DNA from 2 places in the Rhizobium sp. CB3060 genome. Region 2 is predicted to be linked to the other one. Evidence: riboswitches for the same ligand, from Rfam matches in the RefSeq annotation. Region 2 holds a riboswitch; the other holds the start of a gene.
What was found. A riboswitch is a leader RNA that binds a small molecule or an ion and turns the genes downstream of it on or off. The one in region 2 is predicted to bind glycine.
Positions count from the first base shown of each region.

Region 1: it holds a riboswitch for glycine, as region 2 does, so the genes downstream of both, N2601_RS34300 (D-amino acid dehydrogenase) here and gcvT (glycine cleavage system aminomethyltransferase GcvT) in region 2, are expected to answer to the same signal.

Region 1 covers NZ_CP104160.1:59,166-75,256, reverse strand. The annotation lists gene acs (acetate--CoA ligase) at 1-778, opposite strand, end outside; gene N2601_RS29910 (GlcG/HbpS family heme-binding protein) at 805-1,224, opposite strand; gene N2601_RS29905 (GntR family transcriptional regulator) at 1,620-2,555, shown strand; glycine riboswitch at 2,567-2,650, shown strand; partial or broken gene N2601_RS34300 (D-amino acid dehydrogenase) at 2,777-4,023, shown strand; partial or broken gene N2601_RS29890 (MFS transporter) at 4,153-4,537, opposite strand; gene tnpA (IS66-like element accessory protein TnpA) at 4,643-5,011, shown strand; gene tnpB (IS66 family insertion sequence element accessory protein TnpB) at 5,008-5,355, shown strand; partial or broken gene tnpC (IS66 family transposase) at 5,419-6,471, shown strand; gene N2601_RS29870 (reverse transcriptase domain-containing protein) at 6,550-7,608, opposite strand; partial or broken gene tnpC (IS66 family transposase) at 8,490-9,062, shown strand; partial or broken gene N2601_RS29860 (hypothetical protein) at 9,062-9,363, shown strand; gene N2601_RS29855 (hypothetical protein) at 9,375-9,731, opposite strand; partial or broken gene N2601_RS29850 (aspartate aminotransferase family protein) at 10,319-10,475, opposite strand; gene N2601_RS29845 (N,N-dimethylformamidase beta subunit family domain-containing protein) at 10,503-12,719, opposite strand; gene N2601_RS29840 (hypothetical protein) at 12,712-13,050, opposite strand; gene N2601_RS29835 (aldehyde dehydrogenase family protein) at 13,059-14,447, opposite strand; gene N2601_RS29830 (glutamine synthetase family protein) at 14,473-15,825, opposite strand.
Region 2 covers NZ_CP104158.1:1,484,660-1,500,750, forward strand. The annotation lists gene N2601_RS07315 (acyl-CoA carboxylase subunit beta) at 1-646, opposite strand, end outside; gene N2601_RS07320 (hypothetical protein) at 709-1,185, opposite strand; gene N2601_RS07325 (ATP12 family chaperone protein) at 1,255-2,040, opposite strand; gene N2601_RS07330 (HAD-IA family hydrolase) at 2,050-2,703, opposite strand; gene N2601_RS07335 (RluA family pseudouridine synthase) at 2,700-3,698, opposite strand; gene N2601_RS07340 (copper chaperone PCu(A)C) at 3,905-4,438, opposite strand; glycine riboswitch at 4,622-4,709, shown strand; gene gcvT (glycine cleavage system aminomethyltransferase GcvT) at 4,857-5,993, shown strand; gene gcvH (glycine cleavage system protein GcvH) at 6,022-6,384, shown strand; gene gcvP (aminomethyl-transferring glycine dehydrogenase) at 6,384-9,248, shown strand; gene N2601_RS07360 (addiction module antidote protein) at 9,489-9,773, shown strand; gene sufA (Fe-S cluster assembly scaffold SufA) at 9,797-10,186, opposite strand; gene N2601_RS07370 (SUF system Fe-S cluster assembly protein) at 10,263-10,643, opposite strand; gene N2601_RS07375 (cysteine desulfurase) at 10,655-11,896, opposite strand; gene sufD (Fe-S cluster assembly protein SufD) at 11,911-13,185, opposite strand; gene sufC (Fe-S cluster assembly ATPase SufC) at 13,208-13,963, opposite strand; gene sufB (Fe-S cluster assembly protein SufB) at 14,038-15,507, opposite strand; gene N2601_RS07395 (cysteine desulfurase family protein) at 15,656-16,091, opposite strand, start outside.

The sequences.
Region 1 (16,091 bases), on a different replicon from region 2:
CGGACGTATAGAGGATGAACAGCGGATCCTCCGCGCTCATCGGTTCGGGCGCGCAGACTGGATCCGCAACTTCTACCGCCTCGTGGTACCAGAGATCGCGGTCAGGATTGAAACTGATTTCCGATCCGGTTCGCTGCACCACCAAGACCGAGGTCACAGCGAGACCCTGTACCGCCGCGAGTTCGATGGCTTGATCGGCATTTCTCTTGAGGGGAACCGTGCGTCCGCCACGGACGCCCTCATCAGCTGTGATAAGAACTCTGGAACCGCAATCTACGATCCTTCCAGCAAGAGCTTCCGGTGAGAAGCCTCCGAATACGACCGAGTGGATCGCGCCGATCCGCGTGCATGCAAGCATGGCAACGGCCGCCTCCGGGATCATCGGCATATAGATCGAGACGCTGTCGCCTTTTTCCACGCCCCTCGTCTTGAGCACATTGGCGAGCCGGGACACCTGGTCGTGTAGAGCTTTGTAAGTGATGTGTTTCGACTGTGTGGGATCATCACCCTCCCAGATGATTGCGGTTCGATCGCCGTGCTCTGCGAGATGGCGATCAAGGCAATTATAGGAGACGTTGGTAACCCCGTCCTCGAACCACCGTATCGTGACATCGCCTTCGAAGCTTGTGTTCTTCACGATGCTATATGGTTCGAACCAATCAATCCGCTTACCATGTTCACCCCAGAACGTCGCCGGGTCACGGATGCTCTGCTGGTAAGACCGCAGGTAGGTGTCAAAATCCATGGGCTGCAGGCCATTCGCTTTCAGATTCTGCATCTAAACTCCTTCAAAATTCCGGTCTGTCAGATTTCGTCGGCCCCGATTGCCGAAAGGGCCGCTCGAGCAACTTCGAAATCTTGCTCGCCCGAACCCGATCCCACGCCAATCGCGCCTGCTAGATTCCCGTCAAACCGTATTGGGAGTCCGCCCGGCAGATGGGTCACGCCTCCTTGGGAGGCGATGCCTGCGGCAACGCCGAATTCCGCTGACATCGCCCCAGTCGCCCCATTGATCGAGGCAGCAGTGCGGGCCTTGGCGCGCGCCGTGTGCATGCTGAGGTATTTCGCTCCGTCCATTCGGATGCTGGCGATCGTCTCTCCACTGGTGTCCACAATAAAGACGCACTGGGGCACCTTGATCGACTTCGCGTGCGAGACTGCCGCAGACAGCGCTTCCAAGGCCGTTTCTGCGGTCACAATGATGCTGGTTCGAAATTTTGACATCTCATTTCTCCTGGAAAATCTCGCCGAAGTAGCTGGTCGTGATAGATCCTGATGGGGTGCACATGAAAGGGGTGTTCAATCCAGCAGACAGCTGGCTACCTGCAGTGCGCCTGGATGTCGGCCTGGTCGAAAGAAGAACATGTCCGGCAAGATTTGAACATGCATTGAACTTGATCTCATCTAGTCCGATAATCGAGACTGTCATTCTAGGTCGGAAAGCATGCGCAACTCCCTTTGCCTTTCGCATGGCGCACCATGCGAACGTCGTTCCTCTAGTCGCCCGTTCGGCATCCGCGAGTGCGAACGTAGTGTACTTTAGACAATACAGCAACAAGAATCGCCTAGACAAAAGCGCTTTGTCCAAGTAAAAAACAATTCATACCAAAGAGGCGATCATGCAAACACCACTTCAGACCCGGATTTTGGAGCAGCTTCGGCTTGACTTGAGTGGAGATCTGAAGTCGGGTGATCGCATCAACGAAGCGGAGATCGCCGAGCAACTCGGCGTGTCGCGCACGCCCATCCGCCGCGTCCTTCAAAAACTTCAGGATGAAGGCGTCCTAGCTTTCGAACCGCGCCGCGGCTTCATCCTGCGCGACCCCTCCTCCCTGCTGAAGAATGGCGAGGCGGAAACTGTCGAATTGCTCGATGAACGCGTAATGCGTGACATGGCGACTGGCGAGCTCAACGCAGTGATGAGCGAGCGCGCGCTCATGCAGCGTTATTCTGTACCGAATGGGGTTCTTGCTTCGACCCTTCGTCGCTTGACGAGGGATCATCTCGTCGAACCATCGCCAGGCCACGGATGGATCTTCGCAGATGTCAGTCCTCGAGCAATGGCCGAGAGCTATCGCTTCCGTCAGATTATCGAACCCGCCGGAATATTGGCGGACGGCTATGAAGTGGATTTGGCCGCGCTCAAGGAGCTCGACGACGATCACGCTCGTGCGATTGAGCAGGTGCACCAAATGGATCGCCGGCGTCTTTTCGAACTAGACGCCCGCTTCCACAAGCTCGTTGCACAGGGCGCCCGCACAAACGAATTGGTGAGCGCAATCGAGCGCCAGAACAACATCCGCCGAGTATCAGAGTACCTCGGCTTCATTCGCATCGAGCGTTTGCGGCAGTCGATGACCGAGCATCGGGGCATTATGGCCGCTCTCTTCGACGGCAATCGCCAGGTGGCCGCCTCTCTAATGCATATTCACTTGCAAGTCTCGAGAGACGAGACGTTCATCCACATGGACGACGACCTTGCGCTTCTTCGCGGTGGCAAGGTGCGTCTGATGGGAGAGGAGGATGCCGGGTACACCGGAGACGACGATATGTAGAACTGATTTCCAAAGGTCACGCGGGAGAGATCGCGTGCGGCGCCGACGGAGCAATCCCCCAGGAAACTCTCAGGCAAAAGGACCGCGTGACTGGAAAATCTGGAGAGTGGCAGCAACGCCCACCGAAGGGGATACCGTTCAAACGGGAAGCTCTCAGGTACCAAGGACAGATGGGGATTATTGGTCACTTGACCTTCCGACAACTGTCTTGGGAGAACACAATGCCCCACATCGCAATCATCGGCGCGGGAATAACCGGAATAACCACTGCATACTCGCTATTGAGCCGAGGCTACGACGTTACGATTTTTGATCGACATGCCTACCCTGCTATGGAGACTTCATTCGCTAATGGCGGCCAACTGTCGGCGAGCAATGCAGAGGTCTGGAATCATTGGTCGACCCTCCTCAAGGGCATCAAATGGATGCTCACAAAAGATGCGCCCCTACTCCTCAATCCCAGACCCTCATGGTCAAAATATTCATGGCTGGCCGAGTTCGTATCGGCCATACCAAAATACAAGGAAAACACGATCAATACCGCGAAGCTTGCAATTCAAGCACGCCAATACATGTTCGACATTGCCGAGCGCGAAGGGATCGATTTCGATCTTGAGAAGCGCGGTATTCTTCACTTCTATCGGGACGCGAAAAGCTTTCGCCACGCCGGTGAAGTGAACACCCTTCTGCAGACTGCGGGTCTAGACCGGAAGGCTGTCTCGCCCGACGAGATACGATCCATCGAGCCGACACTGACCGGAACTTTCTACGGCGGATTTTATACTGCTTCAGATTCCACCGGAGATATTCATAAATTCTCGCGCGGGCTCGCGGAAACATGCATTCACAAAGGGCTCGGTTTGAACTGGAGGCGGACGTAGTCGGCCTCCAACATCAGAGAGTCGGGATATCCGTCAAATGGGTCCGGGTTTCTGCAGAGACAGAGACGGGGCGCGCAGACCAAGAGGACCGGAACTTCGACGGCGTGGTGATTTGTGCAGGGGTTGCGAGCAGGCTGTTTGCACGGATGCTGGGCGATCGCGTGAACATCTATCCGGTCAAAGGCTACTCAATCACGGTTCATCTTGACGATGAGCGGAGCCAAGAGGGTGCGCCCTGGGTCAGTCTTCTTGACGATGGCGCGAAGATTGTCACCAGTCGCCTTGGCAAGGATCGGTTCAGAGTCGCAGGAACCGCCGAAATCAACGGCGTGAATTACGACATCCGGGCTGACCGCATCGCTCCTCTCGTGCGTTGGACACGTCGGTATTTCCCCGACATCAATACCAGCCAAGTGACCCCGTGGAGTGGGCTGCGCCCGATGATGCCCAACATGCTTCCGCGGGTTGGCAAAGGTCGCCAGAACGGCGTGTTTTACAACACTGGCCACGGCCATCTCGGCTGGACCCTTTCATGTGCCACGGCAGAGCTTGTTGGCGAAACCGTTGCGGGCGCTTACGCCACCTGATGCGGCTGCCAGAACAGAAGGAAAACCTCGGAGCCCGACCTGCCGTCGTAATCATCCGTCGGCAGGCTGCGTCACGCGCCATGTTTCGTGGCGAGCAGGAATTGCATTCTATTTTGCGTAATTGCGCTTCTAGACCGGCTCCACCAGCCGTCCGAGTGTGATGGCCCAGTTGAGGACGGCAATCGCAAGCGTCGTCTTCAAGAGGGCGGCGAGGCCCAGATGGACGATAAGCTTCCCGGCGATCAGGGGATAGCCGAACACGCCGGCGAAATAAGACAGGCTGAACAGCAGCAGGGCTTGTGGGGCCTGTCCCGCCGGCGCCTGATTGGCCGCTAGGCCGTTGATCACCGAATAGGAGCCCGTAGCCGACGCCGAGGACCATGGCGGCGAGCAGGTGTCAGGCACGAAGTGACGCAGCCCATGAACATCAGGATCGAAACCACTATCAAGCCGTCAATACGCTGAAGGATATCAGCGGGTCGCGTTTCACCACGAAGCCGTCCACCAGCAGTCGATAGATGTAACCGTCCGATTATTACCGCCTGCCGGATAGCTTCGTGATGGCCTAAGACACGTGCTTAACGACGTCGCTAGCGACGTGTCTTGGGCGAGGTATGTGATGCGTGTCGAGATTCTTGGGCAGGAACGTCGGCGTCTGTGGCGCGACGAACAGAAGCTCGAGATTGTGATGTCGGTTGGGATCGACGGGGCGACGATTACTGAGGTTGCGCAGCGACATGATGTGACGCGGCAGCAGATTTACACCTGGCGCAGTGAGCTGAAGAAGAAGGGACTTTTGTCCTCTTCTGCGAATGCGGTGTTTGTTCCCGTGGACATGAATGCTGTGCAGACCGAAATCTGTGGAGACCGTCAGCATTCGACTGGGATGATCGAGTTGCAATTGGGCTGCGGTCGCAGCCTTCGTTTCGACAGTACTTTGGACGGCGCCACGCTGACACGGCTTATCCGGGCGGTAGAAGCGGCATGATTGGGCCAGGGACCGGCGTTCGGGTCTATCTTGCCTGTGGAGCCACGGACATGCGCAAAGGAATAGAGGGTTTGGCTGCGCTTGCGCAGGATGTATTGCGCCAGAAGCCGACAGGTGGCGCCGTCTTCGCCTTTCGAGGCAGACGTGGCGACCGTTTGAAGCTTCTTTATTTTGATGGCCAGGGCTTTTGCCTGTACTACAAAATTTTGCAGAAGGGACGGTTTCCATGGCCTTCGGCGGCCGACGGGACGGCCCGGCTGACATCCGCACAAATGGCGATGCTATGGGAGGGGATCGACTGGCGTCGTCCCGACTGGGGAGCGCCTCCGGCTCGCGTCGGATAATTTTATGTCTCTGAATCTACTTGTTTTTATGGCTATTGTTCCTGACTCGTGGTAGTCAGATGCATGCCGAATGCCACCAAAAATCTTCCAGACGATCCCGCCTTTCTAAAGGCAATGATCGCTGCCTTGCAGGCGGAAAACGCGAAGATGTCGGCGACTTTGCGTGCGCACGACCAACTGGTCCAGAGCCTGCGGTTGCGCATCGCCAAGCTGAAGAAGCAGGTCTTCGGCAAGTCCTCGGAAAAGATCGAGCGCGAGATCGAACAGTTGGAACTGGTGCTTGAGGATCTTTTGATCGGAGCGGCCGAGAGCAATACGACACCGATCAAAGAGGTCGATGAACCCGCGCCTGCCGTGCCTTCGGCAAACGCGCCGGAAAAGATCATGCGCCGACGTCCGCGAGTGTCGGACAAGGCAGTGCGCGAGCGCAGGGAATTCGATCCCGGCAATTGCTGCCCTGACTGCGGCGGTGAACTGCGTCTTGTCGGTGAGGATGCCAGCGAAATCCTCGACATGATCGCCGCGCAGATGAAGGTCATCGAGGTCGCGCGATTGAAGAAATCCTGCCGCTGCTGCGAAAAGATGGTGCAGTTGCCCGCCCCCAGCCGTCCGATACCGGGCAGCATGGCGGGCGCCGGTCTTCTGGCCTACATCCTGGTCTCGAAGTTTGATGATCACCTGCCATTGTATCGCTTGAACGAGATCTTCGCCCGCATGGGCGTCGATATTCCCGACAGCACGCTGGTCGATTGGTGCGGTCGCGCCATGCAGGTGCTCCAGCCGCTGATCGAGCGGATCGAGGCCGCGATCATGGGAAGCAACCTCCTTCATGCCGACGACACTCCTATCCGGGTGCTGGATCGCTCGTTACGAGACAAGGGTTTAGGCAAAGGCGTGAAAAAGGGCAGGATCTGGACGTATGTCCGTGATCAACGTCCCTGGGCGGGCGCGGCTCCGCCAGGTGCGGTCTACTATTTTGCTCCGGACTGGAAGGAAGACCACGTCCACCATCATTTGCGACAGACAAGCGGCATACTTCAGGCGGACGGCTACAAAGGGTACGGCAAGCTCTATGAACCTGGCGCGGATGGAAGATCTCGCTTCCGAGAGGCATCGGGTCGTTACCGAGCCCCGCCCCTCACAGATCCGGACGTGCAGATTTCCCGCATCCGGTTCCTCACGGTCCAGTTTCGCTCAGATACGGCTCCATTGATGTACGATCCGGGTCGGCGGCAGGGGAAATCGGTCCAGAACCTGCGCCATCCGGCTCCAGTTCGGCTTTCCGGATCGGCCGCGGCGCGAGAGCCCGCTTTTCCAGATGCGTTCGACCTGATGGTGGTACCACTTCAGACGCCGTCCGTTGCCCGTGATCCCGTAATAGGCGTAGTGGCCTTGCATCATCCGGGCCAGATGTCGGTGCTGGACCGTGAGCGACAGGTGTAGGTGTTTGATGCACCACTCCCTGGCTGCCCGTAAGGCCCGCGCAAACCGATCCTTGGCCGTGATCTGCCGCACCACCGGCTTCCCCTTCCGCGACTGGCCCCAGACATGGGTGAAACCGAGAAAGTTGAAACTGGTGGCGCTTGTTGCAGGGTGCCGCCCGTGCGGGCGCCGGAAACGGAAGTCCACATAGCGCGTCTTGTCGGGATGGAGCCGGAGCCCATACCGCTCAAAACGCTTGCCCAGCACGGCCAGCATGCGCCGGCCGTCCAGGTGATCCTCGAAGCTCATGACGAAGTCGTCAGCGTACCGCACCATCTGGCACCTCCGTTTTAGGCGAGGCTTCGCCACCTCCACGAACCATCTATCCAGCACGTGGTGCAGAAAGATGTTCGCGAGAAGTGGACTGATCACTCCGCCTTGTGGAGTTCCAGCTACCGATCGGCTCAGGATGCCCTGGTCGAGCACCCCTGCGTTCAACCACTTGTCAATCATACGTCTGATGACGCCGTCTCTGATCCTCAGGTCGAGGAAGCTGCGCAGATGCCCGTGGTCGATGCTGTCGAAATACTTCGAGATATCCGCATCAATCACCCAGCGCTGACCAGTCTCCATGATGCCATCGCGCAATGTGCGGATGGCCTCATGCGCCGACCGTTCCGGCCGGAACCCAAACGAGCAGTCCAGAAAGTCCTCCTCGTAGATCGGTTCCAGCAGCATCACGATTGCCCGTTGCGCCACCTTATCCTCGAAGGTTGGGATACCCAGAGGTCGCAGAGACCCATCGACCTTGGGGATGTAGTGGCGTCGCACCGGGGCGCGCGGTAGCTGCCCGACATCATCCGGGTCCGGAGGCTTTCAAGATTAGCCCCGAGATCCTTCTCATAGTCGGCCGTGCGCCCGTCGATGCCCGCCGCGCCATCCTTGCGCGTCAGAGCCCACGCCTCGAACATCCAGTCGAGGTCAATCAGATGGTGCAAGGATGTGAACACCCTCTCCGGGTGCTTCCTCGCCTGTTCGGCTATCCACTGCCGTTTCGTGTACACGTTTGTAGGGCTCAGGGTCCCCTCCGATGTTTCCTGTCAGTGGTTCTGGTTCCGTGACACCCCCCTTTCCTCGTTCGGGTCCCGCCGGACACGGTTCCCCGCGCTCATTGGTACTATGAGGGTGCTACGACTTCCCGCTCACGCTCACCCATCAGCTTATTGCTTCGCTTTCCGGGTCCCATGCGGCCCTGCATATTCGTGTCCGCCAAGGCGCTCCCTCCGACATGCAGGGCTGTCGCAGGGCCTGGAGTCTTTTACGTCAGCCGGCACCCCCGTTTCCGGCATCGCCTCCGTGGGCGTGAGTGGGATCTCTCAGGTTCCCCGGCGATCCATCCCGTGACTTTGCGATGGCCCAAGACCCCGGACGACCCCGCCTGCCTCGCCAATACCGGCAAGTCGGGTGCTGCCCCCGGTCCCAACACTCCGAAGGCGTCATCAAGATCATGATATCGGGGCTTACCCCACCGCTTCATCACCCGCTGTCTACGCTTCACGAATGACGTTGCCGCCATCCATGCAAGACTCGCTTCCGGCTGGCGGGCTGCGCCTTTGCCGGACGGGCGTTGAACCCGCTGGATCGCTACGAACGGTTTCTGTTCGGCTCTCACCTCCTTTCGTCTTCATCCCCCGTTCCGGGGCTTGCCTGACGCAAGCTGGGCGCATTGGCGACGTGACTTCCACGATATCTGGACCTCAAACAAATCCGAGATCGCGCGCGAGGCTCTCGATCGTATCGGCGCGCTTTACGACATCGAACGCGACATTGCGGGCCAGCCTGCCGACGTCCGCCTTGCCGCGCGTCAAAGGCACAGCAAGCCAAAGGTCGAAGCATTCCGCATCTGGGCAGAGGCTCAACTGACTCGCATTCCTGGCAAGGGCGATCTGGCGGCAGCCTTCCGGTACGGTTTGAGCCGATGGTCCTCGTTCTGCCTGTTCCTGCAAGACGGTCGTGTCGCCATCGACAACAACGCCGCTGAGCGAGCACTGCGTCCGATAGGAGTTGGAAGACGCAATTGGCTCTTCGCAGGAGCCGACACGGGGGCAGAAACCCTGGCGCGCGCCATGACGATCATCGAGACGGCCAAAATGAATGGCGTCGATCCGCAGGCCTATCTGGCTGACGTGCTCGACCGCATTCACGATCATAAAATCAATCGTCTCGACGAACTGCTCCCATGGAATTGGGCGCCTGTTGCCGTGACTTGCGCTGAGGCCGCCTGATGGCCACCATCACCCACGTCTTCACCCTCAGCCATGTCGCCGAAATGCTCGGCGAAGACCTGAACTCCTGGAAGGGATCGTCAGCAATTCCGACAATCTGACCTATGGGAGTATCATCAGCGTCATACACGGTGACGATGATTCAATCACCGCTCTGACCGATGACGGCATCGACGAGCTGACGCAGATGCTTTCCGCTGCTCGCCGTTCGCCCGAAGCCTGGAATGACTTCCTCGACGACTTCGACTTCCTCTCAGATCCAGATGCCATAGCCCGCATCAAAGCGAAATCTCTGCGGTAACAATCGGCCGCTTACCGATAGATGATGGCCGCGCTCGTGGAGCCGATGAAGAACAACAAGTAATCCTGCTTATAGGCCGCTGCGAGGCTGGGCTGGAAACTCGACAGGCCTCCAAAGGTGCAGCCGCCCAGCCCCACCATGATGATCGGGAAAACCGCCCTGGAGCGAAGCACTCGCCCGCAGCGGCGCGGCTGATCCGGCAGACCGGGGGCCTCGCCGATATAGCTTCGGCGAAGCGGACGGTCGAGAAGATAGAGAAATACGCCGCCCAGAAGTGCGGGACACGGCTGCGATGGCGAAACCGGCCTCGACGGAGAAGCTGAGCGCCGACACCGCGCGCCCCAGCAAGGGCCCAGTGCCGATGCCACTCATCATGCTTCCCGAGAGAAGAGCGAAATAGTTGATCCGGTGCGCGGAGGCGACCAGCCCCGCGACGATGATCGGGCCCAAGGTATAGAATATCCCCCCGATTCCGAGCATCAGACCGCAGGCGAGCATCGCCGTTCCCCGAGCCCGACGCGACTGCAAAACCAACACAGGCCAGCGCCAGGAAAAGGCTTGCTGCGGGGATTGATTTCGCCGCCCCAACCAATCCGTGAGGTGGCCGGACAGAAGCACGAACAAAATGGTGTCGATAATTATGACCGAAATAAAAGTTCCGGCATTGCCCTCGTTTCCGCCTGGGACATGAGCAGCGACAGCAGGAACATCATGCCATAGGGGACGGAGGAGATAGGCGGCAAGGCAGAAGACGGAGAACAGCCGGTTTGAAGCGGGTGTGGCGTCGGACACAGGAGTGGTCATCGTCTGGTTGTTCCCTGTGACGCGGCCGTCAGACGGCGCGCAAAATCGCTTCCTCCGACGGCCTTTTTGGCACAGCTCGTCCTTTTGCTGGCTGTCGTTTCCGGACCGAATTTTGGGCAATCGATGCGGCCCTCATCGGACTTAGGTGCGATCACGCGGCGCGCTTCAACGCGTCAGCCAACATCGAAACAAGCGTCCATCTCGCTTTTCTCGATGATTAGCGGCGGCGACAGAGCGATTCTGTCACCGGTCACTCGCATGAGCAGTCCGTTCCTTAAACATTCGACAAAGGCGTCATAAGCCTGGGCGAGGCGGTTTCTGCTCGAAGGCGACAGTTAGAACTTCTCCGGGTTCACGAAGCGTCGCAAGACGTTCTCTGTAATTCGGGCGACGTTGTTATCGTATCCTTTCCAGGCCATCGATGCGGCCCAGGCTATCGAGCCGGTCGAGAACACTGCCCCTCCCGATGAAGTTTCGAAGAAGGTCAGGTCTGATCTTATGAGATCGCTTTGCGTTCCGGACCATGTTGGTGTCGGATCAAGGAGATCTTCGGGTGTCATCAGGTAGATGTCCGTATGGAGCCGGGAAGAGGCAACCACAAGCGCGTTCGGCGGAGTGCCGAGTGCGGAGTCGGTCCGGTCGATCTCATTGCCCGCAGCGCCGCCGCCGTTGAGGCCGAAGTCGCCTATCATGTCTTCATCAACCCCTTCGAAGATGAAGGCAGCTCTGGGGTTCTTCGCGGCCTCGGTTTTGATGTAGGGCGAAGACAGGTCGAACCCTTGGGCCGTCATTCCTACACCGAAGACTTCCTGTGGAGCTCGTCCGATGCGTCTCCACAGCCCCCCAAGCTCCCCGGAGAACTGGTGATAGTAGTTCCCGGTGCCAGGCTCCCACCCGCGAATGCCGCTTTCGGAGCGTCTACATTCAATCACGCCGGGAAGCTTTTCGTTGTAGGTGATACGCCAGTAGAACCCGTTGCCGCCAAGATACATGATGCGGCCACCGCGGTCGGAATAATCTCGGTAGGCGTCGAGCATTTTCGTGCTCGTGTATTCCGGATGAGTTCCGGTAACGACGACCTTATAATCGGCCAGGGCTTCGACGCCTTCCGCTTCAAGGTCTTCATCGGTCACAACGTCGTAGCCGATACCGCGGTCCTCAAAAAAGCCGAGGATATGAGTGTCGGCATTGAACTGCCAGATATTGGATCCCAGGCCACCGATGAACCCCTGAACCTTCGGCTGAATGTCCAGCACTGGCCGAAGACGCGACGAGAAGAATACGCCAGAACCATCTGAGTGGACTTCGTATAGGGAAAGCCCGTATTGTGGGTTTTCCTGCAGGAAGACGTGGTGCCTGTCGATCTGCAAAAGCTGCCCTGCTCCGATTTCGGTTTCCGACACGTCGATGCCTAGCCGGTGGTTTGCATAGGCCATATAGCTGGCCGTCGGCATAACGAACACGACCGAATTTTTCGGAGCACCTTTGGCCGCTGTCACAGCGAACACAACATAGTATTCGCTTTCGCCGTCCGTCGCCGATAGGTGAACGGCATACGCTCCGCTCCGAAGATCATCCGGTAGTCGAAAGGTGAAATCGGTTTCCCACCCTGCATCATAAAGGTCGTCATCGTGGAAGTGAACGGCAGCATAATGCTCGGGACACTCACTCCACCTGTAGACGGAACCGTCCCAGGTATGGCCTGATACGGCTCTGTGCGGGAGATTGAAGAATTTCCCATCGAGGGAATGCGGACCACGATCGCTAAAGGTGTCATTCGCGATGTCGGTGCTGAAATCCCACTCCGCGATGACTGTATCGATGCCTCGTTTGCGCGTCAGGTGGTCCACTACGCTGTCAGACGGCGGTTGACCGCTGCAGATAAAAGGTGCCTCGATCTTCCCATTGTAGCAGAGCGTCGGCGAGCGACCATCGAGCACGGCCGCGAACGTAATCTCTCTCCAGTCGACGTCGATCCCGTTTGAAACACGTCCCGTTCCGGCGCCGCTGTCGCGGATCGATGGGAATGTTTGGAGAGCTCTTTGTTCGACGCGCAGTTCATTGGTGGCCGGATTGAACGATCCGATCACGACATACCATGCTTTGGCGCGACATTGCACATTTGTACTTGCTTCCCCGATACGTCTGCCCTCGCTAATCGCCTCGAGGGCGGCGCAGCCACGGTCGTCGAGGCTGAGCCGCAAACTGGACTGGGAGCCGACGGAAATGATGGTCTGCCGTGAAGAGCCCGGCATCGTCGGCCAAATGAGTGCGGCGATGGAGACAGCGCCTCCTATGGAAAGAGCTGTCCGCGGCAAAACGCGCCCGTAAGAACCTGTGACTATCTTCTGTTCACGTGCGTGGAACGGTCCGCCCATCTCGCAAGAGATGTCGGCGTCCTTATATCCCGGCCCATCAGGATTGATGTCGCCCTGAACGATCCGCTTGAGGGTCGCATTGTAGGCCTCAATGCCCTGCCCGCTGACTTTGACATCGACCTGTTCTCCAGGCCGATAGCTGATCTTGCTGCTATATGCGGTTATCTTAAGCATTGACGGCGCCCTCCCTGATCAGTTCGTGGTCGATGTCCTCTCCGGTAAGGTCCTTCCAGCGCCGGGCAAACACATCGCGCTCAGCTTGGAGCTGGCATTTGTATTCCACTCCCTCCACTAACGAGATGGGCTCCCCACGGCGAGCAGGGAGTCGACCGAGGGCCCATCTCCGATAAGGCTGCAAGATTACCAGCACGTACTTCCCCTCGAGCTCTCCGCCGCGCATGACGTTCAGCACGCGCTGCAAGCCCGGGCTGTGGTGCCCTATCGGGTTGCGCATAAATTCGTCGATAAATCTTTTGTCTTCCGGTTGAAGCGAATACCTGTTCATGGCGCACCTCAGACGTTGAACTTGAAATGGTACGACTTGGGTCGCGTCAGATAGTCAAATCCAACACGTGAGAGCGTCGCTCCTCTTCCCGAATCCTTGACGCCCGTCCAGGCGAGCTCCGGATCGAGATAATCGCACCTGTTCATAAAGACCGTTCCCGTGTCGAGTTGATCCCCGATCACTTCGGCAGCATCCTGGTCTGCGGTCCAGATCGACGCTGTCAGGCCGTATCTACTATCATTCATGAGACGCACAGCTTCGGCGTCGGATTTCACCGGCATGATGCCGGCCACTGGTCCGAAAGTTTCCTCCGTCATGATCGACATCGCATGCGTACAATTCACGAGAATCTCGGGAGCAAGATACGCCGTTCTCCCGTTGTCTGCAGCAAACTTCCGGCGATCCACGAGTGCCCTGGCGCCCTGCTCGACGGCTTCGCCTATCTGCCGCCTGACAAAATCGGCCGCAGAGGCCTTGACCATGGGCCCGAGGGTGGTCGCGGCATAACGCGGATCTCCAAGTTTCAGCTGCTCTGCGTAGCTGACAAGCCCATCGACCACCGTCTTGAAATGGCGTTCGTGAACATAGACACGCTCGATCCCGCAGCAACTCTGGCCCGAGTTGAAGAAGATGCCGTCGGCCACATTTTCAATGGCGTGGTCGATGTTGGCGTCTTCCCGGATATAAGCGGGATCCTTGCCCCCGAGTTCGAGCCCGGCTGATTTGAACGAGGCAGCCAGCGCGGCCTGCAGCGCGCGCCCCCCCGCGACAGAGCCCGTGAAACAGACGTATGCCACGCGCGAGTCCGCAACCATTCTAGCGACCTGATCGTGGTCGATGTGCAGGTACTGGAAGACGCCTTCGGGCAACCCTGCAGCTCTGAAGGCCTCATCTATTCTTTCAGCAGCCAGCGGTGTTTGATCGGAGTGCTTGAGCACGACAACATTGCCCGCGACCAGCGCAGGGATAACGGCATTGACCGCGGTCAGGAACGGGTAGTTCCACGGAGCAAGGACAGCGATCGTTCCCAACGGCGCGCGCCGGATTGAGCGCGCAAAGCCGTCAATCGCGTCAGGGATGGCCGGAGCCAGCGCTTCTGGCGCCAAGGAAAGCATGGTACGCGCACGCACCTCGAAGCCGTCCACCTCACTGCCGCTGTAGGCGATAGGTCGCCCAATCTGGTCTGTGATCTCGCATGCGATTTCCTCCTTCCGCTCAACGAAGGCGCGCACGGCACGTGAGAGGACCTCGACACGGTGCGCGACAGGTAATCGCCGCCATTCGTCGAAGCCGACGGCAGCCTTGTTGAGAGCAGCGTCGACGTCCGCATCAGTGTGACGCTGGCGGGTAAGCAAAACAGTGTCGTCCACAGGGGTAATCGTTTCAAATGATGCCATGGTGCTTGTCCTCCTCTCTCCCGGCTCAGCAGCGCTCGAACAGCCGAAGCTTTTCCCAATCGGTGACGGCGCCCTCGAAAGCACCAAGTTCCCAGCGACCGCAGTGGAGATAGTGGCGCACCACCTCATCCCCGAGGGACTTGTGGAATTCATCGGAACGCTCAAGCGCATCCAGCGACCGGTAAAGTGCTCTCGGAATGCGCGCTACGTTGTCCGCAGTGTAGGCGTCTCCGGCGAACGCCTCCTCGAGAGGAAGCTTTTCCGCCAAACCGCGAAGACCGCTCGCAATCAGTGCCGCAAATGCGAGATACGGATTTGCATCGGCACCGGGAACGCGGCATTCGAAGCGAATCGACTTGCCCTTTCCGAGAACACGAAAAGCGGTTGTACGGTTATCGACGGACCAAGCCAGGCGAGTCGGCGCGAACGTCCCAGCCGTGAACCGCTTGTACGAATTGACGTTGGGCGCGTAGAAATAGGTCGCCGCCGGAGCATGCTTAATCGCGCCCGCGAGGAAGTGCTTGAAGAGAGTCGACATTCCATCATCGGCCGTCGCGTCATGAAAGCCAGGTGTCCCGTCCTTGAGGCTGCGGAGCGACAAATGGATGTGGCAGGAATTTCCCGAGAGGTCCGCACCGAGCTTTGCCATGAAGCTGACTGACTTGCCCATCTGGTGGGCGATTTCCTTGCAACCATTCTTGTAGAGGACAAGACGGTCGCAAGTCTCAAGCGCCTCAGCGTATTGAAGATTGATCTCCTGCTGACCTGGGCTGCACTCTGCCTTCGACCCTTCAACAGGGATATCGGCCCGTTCCATCAGATTGCGGATAGCGCGAATGTATGGTTCGTCCTTCGAAGTCTGGAAGATATGGCCATCTTCCGGGTACCAGCTCGAGAACTTCAAATTCTCGTATCTCGACGACCTTGCCTCGTCGAACGTCTGGTTGAAGAGATAGAATTCCAACTCGGCTGCCATATCCGCCGCAAAACCGAGTTTCTCAAGCTGGTCTAGCTGCCTGCGAAGGACCTGCCGAGGCGAATGTTCCAGCGGAACTCCGCTAGACGTCGTTACATCCGAAAGAACGAGCGCCGTTTTCGGGAGCCAAGGAATGGCACGCAGGGTCGACATGTCAGGGACGAGCGCGAAGTCCCCGTAACCTTTCTCCCACGAGGCGGACTCGTAGCCGGGCACGAGAGTCATCTCCATGTCGGTCGCAAGGAAATAGTCGCAGAAAAGCTGCGGCGATGCGCTGGTTTCGAGGAAGAAGCGCGCGGTCAGACGTTTTCCGATCAATCGGCCCTGCATGTCCGTCATCGCCACGATGACAGTGTCGATCTCGCCATTTGCAACCGCAGTCTGGAGCTCGTCCGGCGTCAAGCGGCCGGCGAGTGACCCGTTCGAGGCGCAGCCGCCTATGTCAGGCAGCCGCACCGCGTCGCGGTTCGAGAAAAATTCGTGGTTCAACCTCTTCTCCTCCAAAGAACACCCGCCCTTAATGTCGGGCCCGACGTAAAACGCCAATTGTGTTTTGCGTGAAATTACACACGCGTCATTTCGCTGATAGCAGATCGGCAAAAACGCCCCTCCGCGTCCATCGGGTATATGTGCCAAGCTACCAAGTGCCGAGAAATCAGCACTTTTGC
Region 2 (16,091 bases):
CCGAGGCACCGCCAAGCTGCTCCGCCGTCACCGTTTCGTTGGTGACAGTCTTCACCACGTCCGGGCCGGTGACGAACATGTAGGACGTGTCGCGCACCATGAAGATGAAATCGGTCATAGCCGGCGAATAGACGTCGCCGCCGGCGCAGGGACCCATGATGATCGAGATCTGTGGAATAACGCCGGAAGAGAGCACGTTGCGCTGGAATACCTCGGCATAGCCGCCAAGCGCCGCCACGCCTTCCTGGATGCGCGCGCCGCCGGCATCATAGATGCCGATGATGGGGGCGCGGTTTTTCAGCGCCATATCCTGAACCTTCATGATCTTCTCTGCATGCGCTTCTGAAAGCGAGCCGCCGAAGACCGTGAAATCCTTGGCAAAAAGAAAGACCGTGCGGCCGTTGACCGTGCCCCAGCCAGTGACCACGCCGTCGCCGGCGATCTTGGTCTTGTCCATGCCGAAATCGATCGAGCGGTGTTCGACGAACATGTCGAATTCCTCGAAGGAGCCTTCATCGAGGAAGATTTCGATGCGCTCGCGCGCGGTCAGCTTGCCGCGCGCATGCTGCGCATCGATACGCGCCTGCCCGCCTCCGAGCCTCGCGATCTCCCGGCGACGTTCCAGTTCCTGCAGGATCTCTTTCATGATGGCCCTCTTTTCCGCTTATCCGGCTTAGCATGGCGCAGCAGCAGTTTGAAGCCGAAGGCTCAGTTCACCAGCGGCGGTGCCTTCAGCACGAAGATGGAACGGATGCGGGCGGCGATATCTTCAGCCATCAGATTGTCGGCTGCGTTCGGGTCCGGTGTGAAATTCGCCGTATCGAAGGAGGCGATGGCAAGCACCGCACCGGTATCGACCGAATCGACGTCGATATTGATCTTTGCCGTATTGCGATCGTGGTTGAAGCTTCCGGCCTTGCGGACATCGGTCAGGCGGATGGTGAGTGCCACCTTCGGCAGCACTGTATCGCGGGTGGTCACGGCGATGGCGGCATTGACGCGTTCGTTGATCGCCGAAAGCAGTACAGGCGAGACAGGCGGCACGGCTTGATCGGCAACGACGGTGGCGCTGCGCACGTCATAGGCTGGAGGTGCAGGCGGCGCCGTGCCCGGCCAGCTCGTGCATGCAGCCAACGCCAAACATCCCACGAGTGCCGATACCGCACCCGACCTCCACAACAACATGATTCGCGTCCCGAATTCCCAACCCTTGAGATGCAGATTTCGATATAACGGACTGCAAATCAACAATATTCAACTGCGAAGCGCGGAAAAAACATCGGTGGCTGCCTGAAACTCTTCGAAGCGCTGAGCGCGGCGCTGCTCGGCCTCTTCGTCACGGCCCCAATGTTCGATCGTCCAATCCTCGTCGAGATGGGCGAGCGCCCAGACTTCATCGAGCGGCAGTCGGCCTTCGGCGAAAGCAAGCGCCAGGATCGCCGAACCCGTCAGCGTCGTGATCGTATGCAGGCTGGCGAGTTCCAGCGGCGTGTCGTATTTGCGCAACGTCACGGCAAAGGCGGCGATCGCCTCACGCGGCTGCTCCTGATGCATGACGCCTTCGGCCAGGATGAAACGGGCACCGAGTTCGTTTGCGGCCCAGTCGATCAGCGGGTTCCACTGCTCCGATTGCCGCTCCACCAGGCGCTCCGGTCCATCGGCGCGATAGCAAAGCATATCTGTGGAGGAAAAGCGCAGGATGTCCTCGAATACCGCCTGGCTATCGATCGCCACACCGTCGAGCGCCGTGTTGACCAGCCGCGTCACCGGCATGGTCGCAGGATCGATGACCTCGACCTGCCGCGTCCATTCGGCTGCAACCAGCTTTGCGAGCGCCTCGGTCGGGACGGCGAGCGATTGGCGCGCAGGCGTCTTCACCACCTTGCCGTCGAGCTCGATCACGTGGCCGTCTTCGCTCTCGCGGACGCTTACATCCTTGTAGAAGCGCTTCGGCAGCGGCTTCTTCATCTGGATCTGAGCCCGGCGAATGGGATCGGGATGGCTCAGGTCTTCGGAAAGATCGTTCAACAGGTCGCGCATGGCGTCACCTCAGAGAATATGGCTCAACAAGTCGTTCGGGTGATGGGCAATCGTGTCGGCACCTGCCGCCAGCAGTTCTTCCACCGAAGCATAGCCCCAGGCAACACCGATCGCGGTCGCACCGGCCGCTTTCGCCATCTGCATGTCGTAGACGGCATCGCCGATAACGATTGTATCATGCGGATCCATGCCGGTCTCGCTGCAGCATTCCGTCACCATCGCGGGATGCGGCTTGGAAGGGCAATCATCAGCGGTGCGCGAAACGGCGAAATAGGGCGTAAAGCCGTTCGCTTCAAGAACATGCTCCAAGCCCCGGCGGGACTTGCCGGTCACCGCGCCGATCAGCAATTCATCGCGGGCGGCGAGCGTCTCGATCAACGGTTTGATCCCGTCGAAAAGCGGCGTCTGCATATCGCCCTCGTCGCGCACGTCGGGGAAGATCGATTTGTAGTGCGCCGTCATGGCAATTGCCTCGTCATCGACATGCGGCTTGCCCTGCATACGGGCAATCGCGATGTCGAGTGAGAGACCGATAATCGACTTGGTGGAGGCGACATCGGGACGCTTGTGGCCGAAATCGACGAAGGTGCGCGCCATGACCTCGTGGATCAGCCGGACGCTGTCGACCAGCGTTCCGTCACAATCGAAAAGCACCAGCTTCATTCGTCGTCCGGCTCCCCGGCCGATGCCTCGTCAAAGCCGAGGAGGTTCCAGGTTTGCACCATATGCGGCGGCAGCGGCGCGGTGATGCGCAGGCGCCCGCCGCTCGGATGCGGGATATCGATATGGCGGGCATGCAGGTGCAGCCGCTTCTGAACGCCGCCGGGAAAGTCCCAATTCGGGTCGTCCTCGAAATATTTGGGATCGCCGATGATCGGATGGCCGATATGCAGCGCATGGACGCGGAGCTGGTGCGTGCGGCCGGTATAAGGCTCCATTTCCAGCCAGGCGAGACGCTGGGCGGCGGTTTCGACAACACGGTAATAGGAGACAGCGTGATCGGCACCCTCCTCGCCGTGTTTGGCGATGCGCATCCGGTCGCCATCGGCGGTGGCTTCTTTCACCAGCCAGGTCGAGATCTTGTCCTCGTGCTTGCGGGGCACGCCCTTCACCAGCGACCAATAGGTCTTCTTGGTGTCGCGCTCGCGGAAGGCGGCCGTCAGCTTCTGTGCGGCACCGCGGGTGCGGGCGACGACGAGAACGCCGGAGGTATCGCGGTCGAGGCGATGCACTAGGCGCGGCTTTTCACCCTTCTGGCTGGTCCATGCCTCCAGCATCTTGTCGATATGGCGGCTGACGCCGGAGCCGCCCTGCACGGCGAGGCCGGCCGGCTTGTTCAGCACGTAGACCTTGTCGTCCTCATGCAGCAGCATGCGCGCCAGCAGCTCGGCGTCGCCGGAATGCTTCAGCTCCTTGCCTGCGATCGGTCCGCTTTTCGGCCCCTTGGCGTCGACATCCAGCGGCGGCACGCGCACCATCTGTCCCGGCTGCACACGCGCATCTGTCTTCACGCGCCCGCCGTCGACACGGACCTGGCCGGAGCGCATCAGCTTCTGTAATTGCCCAAAGCCCAGCCCTGGAAAATGCACCTTGAACCAGCGGTCGAGGCGCATGCCGGCCTCGTCGGGCTCGACCTTTATATGCTCAATCCCGGCCATTCGTCTTCTTTCAAGAACCGCGACATGACCCCGAAAAGCGCGAAATGGTTTCGGACAAGATCATGCCAAATCAAAGGACTGGGGCGGCCTTGCCCCAGGGCCGGGTCATCCGGCCTTTTGAGGTGGCTTTAGAGCATTTCGACGAAAAGTGGAAACCTGAATTGTCTGCCCGACGGGAATTTTGTGACAATGGTGCCCGGTAAACCTCATTTTGCGTTCGGCGCCACGACAGGAAGGTTGATATCGACCATTCCCGCCTTATCGAACATCAGCATCACCGGCACCGTGCCGCCCTGCTTGAACGGCGTCTTCACCTTCTTGAACATCATGTGCAGGCTGTTGGGCGAAAGCGTCACCGTGGCCCCAGCGGGGATGGCAACACCCTCTTTGAGTTCCCGCATCTGCATGACCTCGCCCTGCATCTTCATCTCGTGCAGCTCCACCTTGCCGGCGGCCGCTGAGGTCACGGACGTCAACCTGTCGTCGCTGCTGCCGCCATTGTGAATAGTGATGTAGCCGCCACCGACCGGCTGCCCCGGCAGCATGGCGCGGACATAGCCGCCGCTGATGTCGAGATCGCCGAGCTTGGCTGCAGCCGAACCCGCCGGCGCTTTGCCGGCATCCATATGCATCCCGGGCATTTTGCTCATGTCGTCGCTCTGCTGCGCCATGACGGCGACAGCCGAGAATGAAAGTGTGGTCGCCGAAATCAGCAATGCGGCGGCGAATTTGCGGTTCATCATTGTCTCCTGCCCGGCTCCTATATTGGCACCATGGGATAGCTTCTCGAAGCGCGATTGCAAAGTCCCCTGCATCCATCGGTCGCGCGTACCGGCCTCCGCTCATCAAGTCGCCACGACAAAAATTTGTTTCAGAGCGACATTTGCCCCTTGCCATCTCTGGCGACTACCAGATAATGGCACCCAACCCTGTTGGGAGAATCCGGCGCAAGCCGGTGCCGAAGGAGCAACCGCCCCGGAAACTCTCAGGCCAAAGGACCAACATGGGGCAGACGGAACTCTGGAGAGTAGCGCGCAAGCGCTCGCCGAAGGGATAACAATCTCAGGCAAACAGACAGAGGGGGCTCATCGAAGGCGCAGCCGCGCCTGAATTTTGAGCTCTGCGCTTTTAGCCAAGCGCAAAACCCGGAGGCGTCATTTGGACGAGACCGCTGCCCTCAAGAAGACACCCCTTCATGCCCTGCATCTGTCGCTCGGTGCCCGTATGGTTCCCTTCGCCGGCTATGACATGCCGGTGCAATATCCCGCGGGCGTGCTCAAGGAACATCTCTGGACCCGCGCATCGGCCGGCGTGTTCGACGTCTCCCACATGGGTCAGGTCACGATCCGAGCCCGTTCCGGAAGATATGAGGATGCGGCGCTTGCACTGGAAAGCCTAGTGCCGGTCGATATTCTCGGGCTCGCCGAAGGCCGTCAACGCTACGGTTTCTTCACCGATGACAACGGTGGCATTCTCGACGATCTGATGATCACCCACATGGACGACTACCTCTTCGTTGTCGTCAACGCCGCCTGTAAGGATGCAGATCTCAAGCATCTTCAAGATCATATCGGCGATAGCTGCGAAGTCACTTTACTTGATCGCGCCTTGATCGCGCTGCAGGGGCCGCGTGCCGTTTCAGTGCTTGCCGAACTCTGGGCGGATCTCGCCCATATGAAATTCATGGATGTCCGCCATTGCCGCCTGCATGACGTTTCCTGTCTCGTCTCCCGCTCCGGCTATAGCGGCGAAGACGGCTTTGAGATTTCCGTACCGGCCGACAAGGCTGAGGATATTGCCCAGCGGCTGCTCGAACATCCCGATGTCCAGCCGATCGGCCTCGGCGCCCGCGATTCCCTGCGTCTCGAAGCCGGGCTCTGCCTCTATGGCAACGATATCGATCAGACGACGACGCCGGTGGAAGCCGCGCTCGAATGGGCCGTCCAGAAAGCCCGCAAGACCGGCGGTGCCCGCGCCGGCGGCTTTCCCGGTGCCGGCCGCATCCTTGCTGAATTCGACAATGGTGCCTCGCGCCGCCGTGTCGGTCTGAAGCCGGAAGGCAAGGCGCCGGTGCGTGGCCACGCCCAGCTTTATGCCGACGCCGAGGGTAAGACCGAGATCGGTGAAGTCACTTCCGGCGGCTTCGGGCCGAGCGTCGAAGGCCCCGTTGCCATGGGCTATGTGCCAGTTGGTTTCGCCGCACCGGGAACACAGGTCTTTGCCGAGGTTCGTGGCAAGTACCTGCCCGTCGCTGTCTCTTCCCTGCCCTTCATCACTCCCACCTACAAACGCTGAAAACGTCATATTCCAGAGAGGATCTTCCATGCTGAAATTCACCGAAGAACATGAGTGGCTCAACATCGAAGGCGATGTCGCGACCGTTGGGATCACGGCGCATGCCGCCGAACAGCTCGGCGATCTGGTTTTCGTGGAATTGCCCGAGGTCGGCGCCAGCTTCTCCAAGGGAGACGATGCGGCGACGGTCGAATCCGTCAAGGCGGCGTCCGAAGTCTATTGTCCGCTCGACGGCGAGATCACCGAGATCAACGAAGCCATCACCGCCGATCCGGCGCTCGTCAATTCTGATCCGATGGGCGCTGGCTGGTTCTTCAAGCTGAAGCTGAAGAATATTGCTGATGCCGATGGTTTACTTGATGAATCCGGATATAAGGAGTTCATTGCGTAATGAATACGCCTACGGAATTCACATTCACCGACTACCAGCCCTACGATTTCGCCAATCGCCGCCATATCGGTCCCTCTCCGTCTGAAATGGCTGATATGCTGAAGGCGATCGGCTATGACAGCCTCGACGGGCTGATTAATGCGACGCTGCCGCCCACCATCCGCCAGAAGGCGCCGCTCACCTGGGCTGCGCCGATGACGGAACGTGAGGCGCTCGACAAGCTGCGCGAGACCGCCAACAAGAACAAGGTCCTCGTCTCGCTGATCGGCCAGGGCTATTACGGCACGATCACGCCTCCGGTCATCCAGCGCAATATCCTGGAAAATCCCGCCTGGTACACGGCCTATACGCCCTATCAGCCGGAAATCAGCCAGGGCCGCCTCGAGGCGCTGCTGAACTACCAGACGATGATCTGCGATCTGACGGGCCTCGATGTTGCCAACGCCTCGCTGCTCGACGAAGCAACCGCTGCCGCCGAAGGCATGGCGATGGCCGAGCGCGTGGCGAAATCAAAGGCCAAGGCTTTCTTCGTCGATGCCGATTGCCATCCGCAGACAATCGCATTGATCAAGACCCGCGCCGAACCGCTTGGCTGGACCGTCATCGTCGGCAATCCCTTCACCGATCTCGATCCGGTCGATGTCTTCGGCGCCATCTTCCAATATCCGGGCACGCATGGTCACATCAACGACTTCACCGGCTTGATTGCAAGGCTGCATCAGACCGGCGCCATCGCCGTGGTCGCCGCCGATCCACTGGCCTTGACGCTACTTAAATCGCCCGGCGAAATGGGCGCGGACATTGCCGTCGGCTCATCGCAGCGCTTTGGCGTGCCAGTCGGCTATGGCGGACCCCATGCGGCCTACATGGCCGTCAAGGATGCCTATAAGCGCTCCATGCCCGGCCGCTTGGTCGGCGTTTCCGTCGACGCCCGCGGCAACCGCGCCTATCGCCTGTCGCTGCAGACTCGTGAGCAGCACATTCGCCGTGAAAAGGCGACGTCGAACATCTGCACCGCGCAGGTGCTGCTCGCCGTCATGGCTTCCATGTATGCCGTCTTCCACGGCCCCCAGGGCATCAAGGCGATCGCCCAGCAGGTGCATCAGAAAGCCGTGTTGATGGCAAAGGGCCTGGAAAGGCTCGGCTACAAGATCGAGCCTGAGACTTTCTTCGATACGATCACCGTGGAGGTCGGCCATATGCAGGGCCTGATCCTGCGCGCGGCTGTCGCCGAAGGCGTCAATCTGCGCAAGGTGGGCGAAACCAAGATCGGCATGAGCCTTGACGAGCGAAGCCGTCCGGCAACGCTGGAAGCCGTCTGGCGTGCCTTCGGCGGCAATTTCCGCCTCGCCGACTTCGAATCCGGCTATCGATTGCCGAAGAACCTGCTGCGCACCAGCGAATATCTGACGCATCCGATCTTCCATATGAACCGTGCCGAAAGCGAGATGACCCGCTATATCCGCCGGCTCTCCGATCGTGATCTGGCGCTCGACCGCTCGATGATCCCGCTCGGCTCCTGCACGATGAAGCTTAATGCAACGGCTGAGATGTTGCCGATAAGTTGGCCGGAATTCGCGGATATTCATCCTTTCGTCCCGGCCGATCAGGCGCTCGGTTATCGTGAAATGATCGATGACCTGACGGAAAAACTTTGCGCTGTGACGGGCTATGACGCCTTCTCCATGCAGCCGAATTCCGGCGCGCAGGGCGAATATGCCGGCCTGCTCACCATCCGCAACTATCACATCGCCAACGGCCAGGGTCATCGCGACATCTGCCTGATCCCGACCTCGGCCCACGGCACCAATCCGGCTTCTGCACAGATGGCAGGCATGAAGGTGGTCGTCGTCAAGGTCAGCGATGACGGCGATATCGACATGGCGGACTTCCGCGCCAAGGCGGAGCAATATGCGGCCAATCTCTCCTGCTGCATGATCACCTATCCGTCGACGCACGGCGTCTTCGAAGAGACGGTGAAAGAGATTTGTGATGTCGTGCATATGCACGGTGGCCAAGTCTATCTCGATGGCGCCAATATGAACGCCATGGTCGGCCTCTCTCGTCCCGGCGACATCGGCTCCGACGTCAGCCACCTGAACCTGCACAAGACCTTCTGCATTCCGCACGGCGGCGGCGGCCCCGGCATGGGGCCGATCGGCGTCAAGGCGCATCTGGCGGCGCACCTGCCCGGCCATCCGGAGATGGACGGCCGCAGCGGTGCGGTCTCCGCCGCAGCCTTCGGCTCTGCTTCGATCCTGCCGATTTCCTGGAGCTACTGCCTGATGATGGGCGGCGAAGGGCTGACGCAGGCGACGAAGGTCGCAATCCTCAACGCCAACTATATCGCAGCGCGGCTGAATGGCGCTTACGACGTGCTCTACAAGTCGAAGACTGGCCGCGTGGCGCATGAATGCATCATCGACACGCGCCCGCTGGTCGACAGCGCCGGCGTCACCGTCGATGACGTCGCCAAGCGCCTGATCGATTGCGGCTTCCACGCGCCCACCATGAGCTGGCCGGTTGCCGGCACGCTGATGATCGAACCGACCGAATCGGAGACCAAGGCCGAACTCGACCGGTTCTGCGAGGCGATGCTTGCGATCCGCGAGGAGGCCCGCGCCATCGAAGAAGGCCGGATGGACAAGACTGACAACCCGCTGAAAAATGCGCCGCACACGGTTGAAGACCTCGTCGGCGAGTGGAACCGGCCCTATTCCCGCGAGCAAGCCTGCTTCCCGCCGGGTGCATTCCGGGTCGACAAATACTGGTCGCCCGTCAACCGTGTGGACAATGTCTTCGGCGATCGGAATCTCATCTGCACCTGCCCACCGGTCGAGGCCTACGCCGAAGCTGCCGAGTAAGCGCTTTTCCGAAAAAGTGAAGCGGTTCAGCCGCTTCACTCCTGTCCGACATAAATCTATCGCGAAAAATCTCTATGACAGCGCCGCGTGTCCGATCGGACGCGCGGCGTTTTTGCTCGTAAAAAATCAATTTGAGAACTGCCATGCGGATGTCACCGCCCATGTGTGCCTGCGGACATGGCTTACATGAGAGCGAAGCTGCGCTCATCCGCGACTGGCTTATACGGAAAGGCATATGGGATGGATGGGGAAAAGCTCATCAGCATGGACGCCATGGATGGCTATATTGCAGCCGCTTTCGAAACCGACGATCCCTCTCACATCGCCAGGGCCCTCGGCGCCGTGGCGCGAACGCGCAACATGAGCAAGCTTGCCAAGGATGTCAGCATGAACCGCTCAGCGCTCTATCGGGCGCTCAGTGGCGATGGAAATCCGGAATTTGCGACGATTCTAAAGGTCGTGAAAGCACTTGGCTTGAAACTGACGCCGGTGCCGGTGGCCGACCGCAAATCGGACGCTGCCTGATACTAAGGCGGCGAAAGGTTTGTTCAGACCGCCGGAGCGGCCTGACGCTGCGCAGCCAGGGCCGCGAGATCGGCGGGCTTCAACTCGACGGATTCGCCGCAGCCGCAGGCCGACGTCTGGTTGGGATTGGTGAAGGTGAAGCCGGAACGCAGCGTGGTGGTTTCGAAACCCATCTCGGTGCCAAGGAGATAAAGCACGGCCGACGGCTCGACCCAGACCTTGGCGCCGTTGCGCTCGATCAGGTCGTCCTTGGCATTCGGTTCGGTCACCAGGTCGATGGTATATTCCATCCCGGCGCAGCCGCCCTTCTTGATGCCGACGCGAACGCCCTTGGCATCGGGACCGGAATTTTCGACGATCGCCTTGACGCGCGCTGCCGCGTCATCCGTCATGCTCATTACTGCAAAGCCCATGGGCCCATTCTCCTTCCACAACCGGGGTCAAGATCCGGTGCTTCGAGTCATAATGTAAAGCGGGCGGCTTAAAGCTTCAATACCAGCCGACGGCCACCTGCGCCTCTTCGGACATGCGATCCGGCGTCCACGGCGGATCGAAGGTCATGCTGACTTCGACGCCGGAAACCCCTTCGACAGCACCGACCGCATTTTCGACCCAGCCAGGCATCTCGCCGGCGACGGGGCAACCCGGCGCGGTCAGCGTCATGACGATCTTCACCATGCGATCGTCCTCGATGTCGATCTTGTAGACGAGACCGAGTTCGAAGATGTCGGCAGGAATTTCAGGGTCATAGACCGTCTTCAGCGCGCTGATGACATCCTCGCTGAGGCGCGCCAGTTCGGCCTCGGGAATGCTGGAATGCACGATGCCCTCGCGCACGTCGATCTTCTGTTCGCTTTCATCGAGTGACATCGCTTGCCTCCTTAGGCAAAGAATTTTCGCGCATATTCCAGCGCATCGGCCAGGGCATCCACCTCGGCACGGGTATTGTACATGCCGAACGATGCACGGCATGTGGAGGTCACGCCGAAGCGTTTCAAGAGCGGCTGGGCGCAATGTGTGCCCGCGCGTACGGCAACGCCCTGCCGGTCGATCACCATCGAAACATCGTGGGAATGGATACCCGCGAGTTCGAAGGAGAAAATACCACCTTTGCCGGGTGCCGTGCCGAAAACGCGCAGCGAATTGATCTCCCGCAGCCGCTCCGCCGCATATGCCGCGAGATCGGCCTCGTGCCGGGCGATCGCCTCTCGGCCGACGCTTTCCATATAGTCGAGCGCGGCGCCAAGTCCGATCGCCTGAACGATGGGCGGAGTGCCGGCTTCGAAACGATGCGGCGGATCATTGTAAGTGACGTTATCCTCGGTGACGTCGAAGATCATCTCGCCGCCGCCCTGGAAGGGCCGCATCTCGCGCAACCTGTCCTTCTTGCCATAGAGCACGCCGATCCCCGAAGGGCCGTAGAGCTTGTGGCCGGTCATGACATACCAGTCGCAATCAATGTCCTGCACGTCGACGGGCAGGTGCACGGCGCCTTGCGAGCCGTCGATCAGCACCGGAATGCCGCGCTCATGCGCGATGCGGCAGACTTCTTTGACCGGAACGATGGTGCCAAGCGCATTCGACATGTGGGTGATCGCAACGAGCTTGGTACGTTCCGTCAGGCTCTTTTCGAAATCCTCGATATGGAAGGCCCCATCGTCATCCACCGGCACCCAGACCAACTTGGCGCCCTGCCGCTCGCGGATGAAATGCCAGGGCACTATGTTGGAGTGATGCTCCATAATGGAGACGACGATCTCGTCGCCCTCGCCCAGCTTGGGCATGCCCCAGCCATAGGCGACGGTATTGATCGCTTCGGTGGAATTCTTGGTGAAGATGATATCATCCACCGACGGCGCATTCAGGAAGCGGCGCACTTTTTCGCGCGCAGCCTCATAGGCCTCGGTGGCCGCATTGGACAGGAAATGCAGCCCGCGATGCACGTTCGCATATTCGCGAGAATAGGCATGCGAGATCGCGTCGATCACGACCTGCGGCTTCTGTGCTGATGCACCGTTGTCAAGATAGACCAGCGGTTTGCCATGGACGGTCGTCGACAGGATCGGAAAATCCCGGCGGATTGCTTCGACGTCATAGGCGGTGGCTGGTACGATCTTGTCCACGAGCATTGCTCCAATCAGGCGTGATTTTCGAGCCAGTCCGAGATAACGCCTTCCAGCGCCTCGACCAGGGCTTCGTCTTCCAGCTCTTCGATAATCTCGGCCACGAAGGCATTGACCAGCATGGCGCGGGCCTTGTTCCTGGGGATACCGCGCGCCATCATGTAGTAGAGATGGTTCTCGTCGATATCGGCAACCGTGGCGCCATGGCCGCACTGCACATCGTCGGCGAAGATTTCCAGCTCCGGCTTGACCGAGAACTCGGCATCGTCGGACATCAGCAGCGTGTTGCAGGCCATGCGGGCATCGGTCTTCTGCGCATCCGGAGCGACCCGGATCATGCCTTGGAAGACACCGCGAGCGCGGTCGAACACCACGTTGCGCATGATCTCCGTCGAGCCCGTATGCGGTACGTCGTGGCCAAGCACCAGCGTCACATCGGTATGCGTATCGCCACCGAGCAAATTGACGCCGCGCAGAACAAGGTCGGAGCCCTCGCCTGTGACTTTTACATGCAGCTCCTGGCGCACCAGCTTGCCGCCGGCATTGATGACGAACAGCTTCAGCTTAGCCTGCGCGCCGAGGTCGACGCGAATCTGGCCGAGATGCGTATCCTCGGTTCCCTGCTCCTGCAGGATGATCCAGGTCACTTCGGCACCCTTGCCGATCTTGATATCGCTGACCGAGGAGACCATTGCCGCAGCACCGGGCACGGCCTGGTGGCGTTCGATCACGGTCGCCTTGACATCGGCGCCGAACGAGACCGGCAGACGGCTATGGATCTGGCCACCGGCATGGATGAACTGGATTTCGAGCGGCGCATCAAGCTCAGTCCCATCCGGAAATTCGATGACATAGCCGTCGCGCACGAAGCTGCCGTTGATGCGGCCGATGGCGTCATCCCTTCCTAGCGCGGTCAGCCGAGCGGCGGCGGTACCGTCAGCCAGACTATCGGCATAACGGCGGACAACCAGGCCATCGACCGAGGTTTTGCCGCTCGTGCTGCCCTGCAGAACCGATAGCACGGCCGAACCGGGAACGGTCGGCGATAAGGGCTCGACGCTGCCGGCGCCTATGTCTGTCGGGACGGAACGCAGCAGGGTCTTGAAATCGGTATAATGCCAGGCTTCGAAACGCCGCGTCGGCAGGCCAGCGGTCTTGAGATCGTCCAGCAAACGGTCGCGGACGGCGAGCACGTCGCCATCACCCGGCAAATCGCCCAACTGGTTGTTATAAGCCTCGATCAGCGCCGTCTCAGCGGCGGTCAGACGGCTCGTCGTCTGAATGTTCATCGACGTATCCTTTCCGCCCCGATCAGGCCGCAGCCCCGATGATGTCGGCATAGCCGTTGGCTTCGAGCTCATGCGCCAGCGTCTTGTCGCCGGACTTGATCACCTGGCCCTTGTAGAGCACGTGCACGGTGTCCGGGATGATATAGTCGAGCAGGCGCTGATAGTGGGTGATGACGATCACGGCGCGATCGGGAGAACGCAGCGCATTGACGCCGTCGGCGACGATCTTCAGCGCATCGATATCGAGACCGGAATCGGTTTCGTCCAGCACGCAAAGCTGCGGCTCGAGGAGTGCCATCTGCAGGATTTCGGCGCGCTTCTTCTCGCCGCCGGAGAAACCGACGTTCAGCGGGCGCTTCAGCATCTCGGTGTTGATCTGCAGCTTGCCGGCAGCGTCCTTGACGCGGCGCATGAAGTCAGGCGTCGTCAGTTCGGCTTCGCCGCGCGCCTTGCGCTGCTCGTTCATCGCCACCTTCAGGAACTGCATCGTGGCGACGCCGGGAATTTCGACCGGATATTGGAAAGCCAGGAAGATGCCCTTGGCGGCGCGTTCGGCGGCGTCGAGTTCCAGAATGCTCTCGCCATTGTAGAGGATATCGCCTTCCGTGACTTCGTAATCGTCGCGGCCGGAAAGAATGTAGGAGAGCGTCGACTTGCCGGAGCCGTTCGGACCCATGATGGCAGCCACTTCGCCAGCCTTCACCGTCAGGTCCAGGCCGCGGATGATCTCGGTGCCGTCTTCGGCGATGCGGGCGTGCAGGTTCTTGATTTCAAGCATAGTAGAATCCTATCGAAGGAATGAAGGTGCGGCGCGCCGCTTGCGCGCCAAAAACATGTCTCTTGTCGAGGGCTTTACCCTACGCTGCCTTCCAGCGAGATGCCGATCAGCTTCTGCGCTTCAACGGCGAACTCCATCGGCAACTCCTGCAGGACTTCCTTGACGAAGCCGTTGACGATCAACGCAATCGCCGCTTCTTCCGGGATGCCGCGCTGCAGGCAATAGAACAACTGGTCCTCGGAGATCTTCGACGTGGTGGCCTCGTGCTCGAAATGCGCCGACGAGTTCTTCGCCTCGATATAAGGCACCGTATGCGCACCGCATTTGTCGCCGATCAGCAGCGAGTCGCATTGCGTGAAGTTGCGGGCGTTGGTCGCGCGGCGATGCGCCGAGACCTGGCCGCGATAGGTGTTCTGCGATACGCCGGCGGCGATGCCCTTCGAAATGATGCGGCTCGACGTGTTCTTGCCGAGGTGGATCATCTTGGTGCCGCTGTCGACCTGCTGGTGGCCGTTGGACACGGCGATCGAGTAGAACTCGCCACGGCTGTCGTCGCCGCGCAGGATGCAGGACGGGTATTTCCAGGTGATCGCTGAGCCGGTCTCGACCTGGGTCCAGGAGATCTTCGAGCGATCGCCGCGGCAATCGCCACGCTTGGTGACGAAGTTATAGATGCCGCCCTTGCCGTGCTTGTCGCCCGGATACCAGTTCTGAACGGTCGAATACTTGATCTCTGCGTCGTCCAGGGCAATCAGTTCGACGACAGCCGCATGCAGCTGATTTTCGTCGCGCTGCGGCGCGGTGCAGCCTTCGAGATAGGAGACATAGGCTCCCTCTTCGGCGATGATCAGCGTACGCTCGAACTGGCCGGTGTTCTTCTCGTTGATGCGGAAATAGGTGGAAAGCTCCATTGGGCACCGCACGCCCTTCGGCACGAAGACGAAGGAGCCATCGGTGAACACGGCCGAATTCAGCGTCGCATAGAAATTGTCGGTCGTCGGAACGACGGAGCCGAGATATTTGCGCACGAGATCAGGATGCTCGCGGATCGCCTCCGAAATCGACATGAAGATCACGCCGGCCTTCTTCAGCTCTTCCTTGAAGGTGGTGACCACCGAGACCGAATCGAACACCGCATCGACGGCGATCTTCGGCTTCTCGACGCCAGCAAGGATCTCCTGCTCACGCAGGGGGATGCCGAGCTTTTCATAGGTCTTCAGCAGCTCCGGGTCGACTTCGTCGAGCGATTTCGGACCGGCAAACTTCTTCGGCGCTGCGTAATAGTGAATATCGTTGAAGTCGATCTTCGGATAGTCGACGCGCGCCCATGTGGGCTCTTCAAGCGTCAACCAGCGACGATAAGCCTCGAGGCGCCATTCCAGCATCCATTCCGGTTCCTGCTTCTTGGCAGAGATGAAGCGGATAATGTCTTCGGAAAGACCCTTGGGAGCCTTTTCCACCTCGATGGTGGTCTCAAAACCGTACTTATACTGGTCCACATCGATCAAGCGAACCTGATCGACTGTTTCCTGGACTGCAGGCATGTCGTTCTCCAATCTCGCCGGATCCAAGGTCCGGCAGCTTGTCAACGTTGCGGCAGACTGAAATGTCTACCCTCTATGTAGTCGGCCAAAAGGGACTTTTCAGCCCGCTTGGCAAGCGGAAATTTCTGTTTCCGCAAAATTGTGGCCGTTAGGCCGCAGCTCCGGCAAGTTTACGCCGTCCCGCAATTCGGGCGAACGCAGCAATCGCGCGTTCGACATCCTCTTCGGTCGTCGTAAATCCAAGCGAAATGCGCAGCGCCCCGAGCTTGGGATCGCAGCCCATCGCCATCAGCACATGGCTTTCACCCACCTTGCCGGAAGAGCAGGCGGAACCTGCCGAAATCGCCACCCCTTCGAGATCGAAGGCGATCTGTCCGGTTTCGGACTTCAGCCCCGGCAGGGTGAAGAAACTGGTATTCGGCACGCGCGGGCCGCCTTCGCCGTGAATGATGACATCGGGCGCGGCAAGCCGCATGCCCTCCTCCAGTCGGTCACGGAGTTTCGCAGCGGCCGCATTGCGGCTGTCGAACTCGGCGGCGGCCGCGGCCGCGGCCGCGCCGAAGCCGACGACGGCCAATGCGTTC